Regions from separate parts of the Shewanella sp. BJSY2023SW001 genome, predicted to be linked through region 2. Evidence: predicted binding sites of a transcription regulator. Region 2 holds the regulator's gene; the other holds the start of a gene.
The links. The regulator LexA, encoded in region 2, represses DNA repair genes until DNA is damaged. The targets are predictions, from matches to a motif close to TACTGTATNNNNATACAGTA.

Region 1: a site for LexA is predicted at 1,947-1,966, ahead of ACMHXH_RS15130 (YebG family protein). Genes of this name have one in related genera too.

The regions. Positions count from the first base shown of each region.
Region 1 covers NZ_JBKORF010000066.1:56,261-60,548, forward strand. The annotation lists gene prc (carboxy terminal-processing peptidase) at 1-225, opposite strand, end outside; gene proQ (RNA chaperone ProQ) at 256-912, opposite strand; gene ACMHXH_RS15125 (GAF domain-containing protein) at 1,176-1,634, opposite strand; gene ACMHXH_RS15130 (YebG family protein) at 1,648-1,935, opposite strand; gene ACMHXH_RS15135 (paraquat-inducible protein A) at 2,131-2,778, shown strand; gene ACMHXH_RS15140 (paraquat-inducible protein A) at 2,768-3,406, shown strand; gene ACMHXH_RS15145 (PqiB family protein) at 3,384-4,288, shown strand, end outside.
Region 2 covers NZ_JBKORF010000076.1:21,717-26,004, forward strand. The annotation lists gene mtr (tryptophan permease) at 1-340, opposite strand, end outside; gene plsB (glycerol-3-phosphate 1-O-acyltransferase PlsB) at 340-2,766, opposite strand; gene lexA (transcriptional repressor LexA) at 3,029-3,649, shown strand; gene ACMHXH_RS17010 (cell division inhibitor SulA) at 3,646-4,137, shown strand.

The DNA.
Region 1 (4,288 bases), on a different contig from region 2:
TTCGAGGTAGCGCTTGAAGATCTGCTGAGAAAAAGCATCATCCAGATCGAATCTGTGATAATGGGAGCGACTGAACAGGCCGGTTATCCTTTTACTGGCAACCTTGTGTTGCGGCTCCTGTTGCAGATGGGGTAACTCGCTGACCGGGACTGCCGGTGAGATAGCCAGCGCCTGGGAACCCATAAAGACACTGGCGATCGATGCAGCAAGAATAAATTTTCGCATCAGCAAGTTACTCCTTTCTATTTGATGATTTTACAGCAGAATATGTTCCACACGGACCTTGACTGACAGCCCGGAATCCAGTTGAACGTGAACATCTTCTTTATTGATGTCGAGGATCACACCGGCTACCGGCGTCATACCCAATTTGACATTCACTCGCTGTGAAGGTTTCAGCTCTTCCAACACGGCTGGAACCAGTTCCACGGCTGGAGCAGCGGGCTTCGGCTTGCGGGCCACTTTCTTGTCACTACGAGGACGCTCGTTGCGGGGCTTATCCCCCTGAGGACGTGGCTTGCGCGCAGGCCTGTTTTTCTTGGCTTCGCCTTCTTTGGCAGGCTCAGCCGCACGGCGGGCCTTGGCCTTTTCCTGGCTCTCTTTCAGCGTGGCCTTGGCATGTTCAATATGCTCCGGATCCAGCTCGCCGCAAGGGTTACCATCGAGATCCACTCGCTGTGCGCCTTCCTTGATGCACTTAAGATAACGCCAACTGTTGGTGTAGCGTCTCAGGGCGACCCTAAGTTGGGTCTTACTGACTTTGGAATCATCAGCCAACCTTTCAGCCAAATCCTGAAACAGTCCTATCTTCAGTGGTTTGGTTTCTCCTTCAGCGATAAAGCACAAAGGAAATGTTTCATACAAATACGCCAGAATAGCGTTGGTGTCGGTCAACTTTTCTGTTGATTCCATCATTACTTCCACAGTTAACAGGGGACGTCAGTGGTCAGTTAGGTCTGCTGTACTCACGGCGTCGTTCATCTTCGTTAACCCCTTGGGGGATAACGTACAAATTAGCATGCATTCAGCCATAGCCAAAGGCATGACACAAAACTTAACATTTCAGCCTGATACGACCAAGCACCACAAACGGTCATTTGGCCCTCAGAGCAGCCGCCTATTATAAGCTGCGTGCGCCTTATTGCGACCATCAATTGTGGCAGATTGTACGGGAATTAACCAAATAAGCACTTTTCCAGACTCTGCACCAGGCTCTCCAGTCCGGTTTGATCCTCTTTATCGAAACGCGACAGGCTGGGGCTGTCGATATCCAGTACGGCAATCAGCTCACCCTTTTGGTAAACAGGGATCACAATTTCCGAGTTACTGGCGGCATCACAAGCGATATGTCCGGCAAACTGATGTACATCCTCAACCAACTGAGTCTCGGCCTTGGCAGCCGCGGTGCCACAGACACCTTTACCCATTGGAATTCGGGTGCATGCCAGTTTGCCTTGAAACGGCCCAAGCACCAATTGCTCGCCTTTGAGCAGATAAAAGCCCACCCAATTGATGTCCTCAAGGTGTTCATTCAACAAAGCAGAGAAGTTGGCCATGGCACAAATCATATCGTCTTCACCGGCAAACAGTGCCTGTACCTGACGGTTGAGCGTATCGTAAAACTGAGCTTTCATCTGGGGTTCCGGGTTATGCTTTTTCTGATTCCGTCTTTTTCTTGCTGCTCTTGGCGGGAGCCGGCGCTTTTACCGGGGCGCCCTTGAGCAGATTCGCCAATGTATCTTTATGAGAAGCTAAATAAAAAGCAAGTTTTTCCGTTGTATTATCATCCAATTCCAATTCACTACCTTGGATAAAGGGGATTAAGTTATCCGCGATGTCGAGCATCTTATCGTAGGCGTCAGCCTCCTTCTTAGATGTAAATGTCATCTTCTCAACCCCTTCTCTGACCACAACGTACTGAGTTATAACGGCCATGACCTTCCTCACACTGTTTAAATATACAGTAAATAGATTGACATAAAATGCGCTATAGATGCAAGAGACGCGCTCTTTCTGATAGTATTTGCGAGTTTGTTTTGTCGACTCACTCCAATGGACCACAAGCAGCGCTGTTAGCGTGTTGACGATTAAGCTTGGGTCACCATGGCCAGAACAGGATATATCCAGCATTTGAAAGCGTATAATCCAAGCGACAACAAACCGGACTGCAGCATAGTGCTCTGCCGCGCCTGTGATCTGGCGGTGAGCAAACGTGCCCTGCCCTCCGGCGTCAGAGCGCTTTGTCCAAGATGCCATACGGCGCTTTATGATGCCCCCTACTGCTCCATCAATGGCATGCTGGCGCTATGTATCAGCGCCCTGCTGTTTTATCTGCCCGCCATGCTGCTACCCGTGCTGGAAATGCACTTTCTCGGCAGTGTCAGAACCACGACCGCATACCAGGGCGCCTTGGCGGTGATGGACCAAGGTTATTGGATAGTGGGGATTGCTGTGTTGGTGGCGGCCGTCATCGCCCCCGGAGTACTCAACCTATCGATTTTTATCCAAGTGCTGATCATCAAGGCAGGTCTGGTGCAGCATCACTTCTGGCGAGGGGTTCTCACCTGGCTGCTCAAGAAGCAAGGTCTGCTGTCGCAAATGACCATGCTGGAAATTTATGTGATCAGTTTCCTGGTTTCCGCCTTTCAGTTGTCCGACTTCTCTGATGTTTACTTTGGCATGGGAACCTTTTGTTTTACCATGCTGTTCTTGGTGACTCTCTTCCTGCAGCGCGAATATAACCTGGAGCATATGTGGAGTTTTCTCGATGAAAGCTAAAAAGCAGCTCCAGGGCAAAGACATGGGCCTGTGCAGCTGCCCCGCCTGTAAAAAACTCAATCAGATAGAGGATGAGTATTGCAGCCGCTGCCAAAACCCGCTCAGGCTAAGGGATGAAACCAGTCTGCAAAAAAGCTGGGCTTTGTTGATCACCGCGGCCATCTTGTTGATCCCGGCCAACATCTATCCCATTACCATGCTCACCAAACAGGGCAAGGTCACCTACGACACCATTTTTTCCGGCATCACCCATCTGGTACAGTCGGATATGTTACCCATCGCCATCATAGTCTTTACCGCCAGTATTCTGGTGCCCTGGCTGAAGATTATCGGCCTGGCTTTCTATCTGACGGCGATCAGTTTCAACCTGCCTATCCCCAAACGGCCAATGATGGCCGGGTTTCATATCATAGAATGGATTGGACGCTGGTCTATGCTGGATCTGTTTGTCATATCCATTACCGTTGCCCTGGTTAATATGGGGCAATTGCTGGACGCCAAACCGGCGCCGGCGGCAACCGCGTTTGCCTTGGTCATCCTCTTTACCCAACTTGCGGCCAAGGTGTTGGATACACGTTTACTTTGGGATCAACTGGACACTGAAGATGACGCAAATCGAAAAGCCTAAAATAGTCAAAAAGAAGCTTTTTTCCCCCATCTGGCTGTTACCTATAGTGGCGTTGGCTTTAGGCGCTTGGCTGGGGCTGAAGAGCATTAAGGAGTCCGGCATTGAAGTGCGGATCCACTTCCCCAGTGCCAGCGGTATGGATGTGGGCAAGACACTGGTGCGCTATCAGGGCCTGACCGTCGGCAAGGTGGTGGATATCTCCATCGATGAAGAGCTGCAGGGCGTTAACGTCGATGTCTTGATGGACTACCGCGCCGAGCCTTTCCTCAAGGATGAAACCAAGTTCTGGCTGGTGACACCCAAGGCATCCATCACAGGTGTCGAGGGTTTGGATGCCTTGTTCTCGGGGAACTATATAGGTATTCAACCCGGGGATGGCGATTCGCGTTACCGCTACGAGGCCGAGCGCTCTGCCCCGCCGGTGCTGCCCAGTAATGATGGTTTAGTGATTGAACTGAGCGCCGAGCGCCTTGGCTCACTGGATGTGGGCTCTCCGGTATTCTATCGCCAGGTACCGGTCGGCAGTGTGGTCAGCTATCGACTCGACAACAGCGACAAATTGCTGCTAAGCGCCTTTATTCAGGAGCAATATGCCTATCTGGTCAAAAAGGATTCCCGCTTCTGGAATGTCTCCGGCATAGAGATCAACGCCTCGCTTTCCGGCGTCAAAGTCAGTGCCGAGAGCTTGGCGGCGATACTCGCCGGCGGCATCAACTTTGATTCCCCAGAAAACTCAAAGCATGCAAAGAACGGCGACAACTTCACCCTATACGACAATGAAATAGAAGCCAGTGGCGGCGCCAGCTTTATTCTGTCGGCAAACAACGCCGAAGGCCTCGCCAAGGGCAGCCCCATTCTCTATCGAGGTTTGCCCATAGGGGA
Region 2 (4,288 bases):
TGGAGCCGCCGCCACTGATATAGGCGTAAGTAAGGATATAGAGCACGAAGGTTATCGAAGCGCCGTTAAGCACCCGCCAGAATTGCCCCAAAGTTTCCTTGGTGAGGGTGTCAAAGCTGGCGCCGGGCTCAAAATGGAGATTGGTTTCCAGCAGCAGTAGCCCGGACATGAACATGCAAAACCACACCCCCAGCAGCATAAGCACAGAGTAGCCAAACCACATGCCGGCACCTTCTACCGGCAGCGAAAACATGCCGGCACCGACTGTGGTCCCGGCGATGATCATGGCGCCGCCCAGCAAAGACGCCTTGGCAGGCGCCGCATTCATATGATTGGCCATCAGGCCTCCTGTTCGGCGGCGACGCTGTCAACTATGGTTTGCTTGACCTGAGGACGCAGTAGCTGGTTGGCATAATCCCGGGTTCGCTCTATATCATGGCGGGTATCTTCCTTGGTGAGATACCCAAGCTCTTTGAGCTTGATACTCAAGATGCCGTAGAGTTTCTTGTCGTAAAATTCAGGGGCAGTAATCCCATGCAGCGCGCCAAGACGACTGGCCAACTTGTGGCTTTCGCGCTCCAAATCGCCACGCTCAATACCCGGGTGCGCGGCCAGCAAGTTAAAGATGATGGCGTAACGTTGAAGGGTTTCGCTCATGGTTTCGGCCAGCAACGCCAGCGGATTGATCCCGGCTTCCAGCACTCGGAAGCCATTGACTTCTTCGGCCACCAAACCTTTGGCAATGAAACGATCCAGCAGTTGATCGGCATAGGCTCTGACATCGGCCTTACCCATAAACAGCTCGGCCTGCAGCAAAGGGTAGAAATCCTCAAGCACCGCTTGCATCCGAGATCGGCAGCACTGCTCTTGACGCACCAGGCAGCTGGCCAGCAAAGAAGGCACCATAAATAGGTGAATGATGTTGTTGCGATAGTAAGTCATGGTTACCGCAATCGACTCGTCGATTGAGATGATATCGCCCAGTTCATCTTCCTGAACCGTAAACTTATTCAGCTCCAGACCTTGTTGCAGCAATTGCTTACCGTCACCTTCGGCCACCGAGATGTACTGGGTGTAAGGCACTTCCTTGAGCAGATCCAAATACAAGTCCAACTGACGTTCCAACTGGTTTCGTTCCAGCGCATTCTGCTCTGAGGACAATAGTACCAAGCTGGTGAGGGTCACTGCGCTGGCAGCAGCAGCATCGTTGATATGAGTCATGACCCGATTGGCCAGAGTATTGACAGCCGGAGTCAACCAGCTGGGTTTCTGCTCGGGATCGGCTGCCACCTCTTCGCGCCAGTTAGGTGCCGCCTCACTGAGGAAATTCTGCAGCGTCACGGGCTCACCAAAGTTTACATAACCCTGACCAAAATTACCCAACTTACGCAAGGCGCCAACCACTTGCCAGACAGATTCTTTTTGCTTCTTCTTGCCGCTGAGTTCTTTGTGATAAGTGGCCACTTCCATAACGTGGTCATAGCCCAGGTACACAGGCACCAAAGTCACTGGTCGCTCAATACCCCGCAACACAGAGTTGACCGTCATCGCCAGCATCCCAGTCTTGGGCGACAACAACCGCCCGGTACGGGAGCGGCCACCTTCGGTGAAGTACTCAACCGAATAGCCTTTGGCAAACAGCTGATCCAGATACTCACGGAACACTGCAGTATAGAGTTTATTACCGTTGAAACTGCGGCGGATAAAGAAGGCACCACCACGGCGGAATATAGGCCCGGCAGGCCAGAAGTTCAGGTTGATACCGGCGGCGATATGAGGCGGAACCATACCCTGAAAATAGAGAATATAGGAGAGCAGCAAATAATCCATATGACTGCGATGGCAAGGTACATAAACTATCTCATGTCCATCATGATGCAGCTGGCGTATCTGCTCGGCGCCCTTGATGTTGATCCCCTTGTAGAGCTTGTTCCATAACCAGGTGAGGATCCGCTGGGCAATACGCACCAGGCTGTCTGAATAGTGGGCAGCAATCTCATCGAGATATTCCTCCGCCATTTCCCTGGCCCTGGCCTCGGGGATCTTCTTGGCTGCGGCTTCCTCTTTTATAGCCTTTTTAAGGGTTTCTGAACGCAACAGTTCATTAAACAGCGCTTGACGGTTGGGCAGTAATGGCCCGGTCATCACCTTACGCTGACGGCGGAAATGTACCCTGGCCACTCGCGCCAACTTATGGGCAATAGCTTTATCGGTTCCATGTTCATCGGCCATCAGCCGCAGCGAGACCGCATTGGAAAACTGCACAAAGTTGTCTCGCCCCAGGAACAAGATCATTAGAAACTTGCGCAACCAAGTGGGGTTTTCCCGCTCAAATACGGCGGCGCGCATGCTGTCATCTTCCTTACCCGGAGTTCGGCCCCAATAGAGACTCACCGGCACCAATTGAATATCCAGTTGTGGATTGGTCTGATGCAAATGAAGCAAAGAGGTGAAACAGCTGAGAAAAGGTTTATTGCCCTTGCGCTTGCCGAACAGGGGCTTTGCACCTTCCAGGCAGACGACTCTGGGAACGGTAATATCATCAACCTTGAGCGTCTCATAAGGGCAAGGCAAACCAAACTTACGGGTGACTTCCGCCAACGCCGCGATATCACTGACAGACTCCGTCTTCATCACGTAGGCCATCGGCTTGGCGAGATCCAGGTTCAAATCGGCGAAAGGATCCTGAGGCACCACAGTGGTATGCACCAGCTTGCTTTGGAGCCAGCGAAGTGATTTAAACCAGAATGAATCTTGTTTGGACATGTTTTTCAGTGTCTGAGCCACAATCAATAGCCCAATAGAATACCAGAACTTCCTGAATCTTAGCTAGGGAAGGTGCGAACCGGTCCCGGCAGCTCCTCTGGCAAATTCCTTGAACTCCACATAATTCGTAAGCCTGACTGTCCAAATCTGCCACAGGTTAAAACATTTACCCTCCCCTAAACGTTTCAATTTTGGTTAATACTTGCGCTGATCAAAATACTGTATATACTGACAGGTACTGTATGAAAAAACAGGAATCACCATGAGACCACTGACACCGCGCCAGGCACAGATTCTGGAATTGATTAAACGCAATATAGCCGACACCGGCATGCCGCCAACCCGGGCTGAAATTGCTACCCGGTTAGGCTTCAAGAGTGCCAATGCCGCAGAGGAACACCTCAAGGCACTGGCAAAGAAAGGCTGTATTGAGATCATGCCAGGCACCTCTCGTGGTATTCGCTTGTCACATGATGAACAAGCGGAGTCAGAAGCAGGTCTGCCCTTAATAGGCCAGGTCGCTGCCGGGGAACCCATACTGGCACAGGAGCATGTTGAGCAGTATTACCAGGTCGACCCTGGCATGTTCCATCCCTGCGCCGACTTCCTACTGCGGGTACGCGGCGACAGCATGAAGAACATAGGCATTCTCGAAGGTGATCTCCTGGCGGTTCACAAGGTACAAGAAGCCCGTAACGGTCAAGTCGTGGTGGCCAGGGTTGAAGACGATGTAACAGTGAAGCGTTTTGAAAAGAAAGGTAATGTGGTTTATCTACATGCCGAGAACGAGGCTTACTCCCCAATCAAAGTCGACCTGACTTTCCAGCCATTGACCATTGAAGGACTGGCGGTAGGCATAATACGCAATGGAGACTGGCTATGAGCATAATGACGGGCAACGCCCCAAGACACCCGGGCCTGTGGACAGACACCAGTATTGCCGGCAATCAGCCTTGGCAACATACCGGCATCTCCAGCTTGGCCAGCCATAGCCAGGGACGTCAGGAATTATTACGCCTCTGCCCTCAATTGGCGCAATTGAGTCAACAGGGACGCTGGATAGTCTTGATTAACGCCCCTGCCAACATAGGTTACAAGGAAACCTTAGCAAGGGCCGGTGTCAGAATGGATAGAGTTCTCTTGGTGCGCACCAAGGATGAAATCGAAGCCCTGTGGGCAACGGAAAGAGCCTTGACCAACGGCACCTCCAGTGCAGTGATCAGTTGGATAAACAGCCTGGATGCCCGTGATAACCGTCGATTGCAGCTGGTTGCCCGTAACGCCAGAGCCATGGGAATAGTGCTGGAAACAGGACGGCAGGCGAAAGAGATGGATAACCGCCTCAACGAACTTACCCGCTCCATCCATTAATTGTATGAATAAAGGCCATTCCTGGGATGGCCTTTATTCTGTGCCTTTTGGGTGCAATACCTTTCCTTGTAAATCGACGCAAAGCCGCGCTGGTCAGCCCCTCACGCAGAATTCACCTCTAGATTAACAGACGCTTTTCTTTCATACAGTT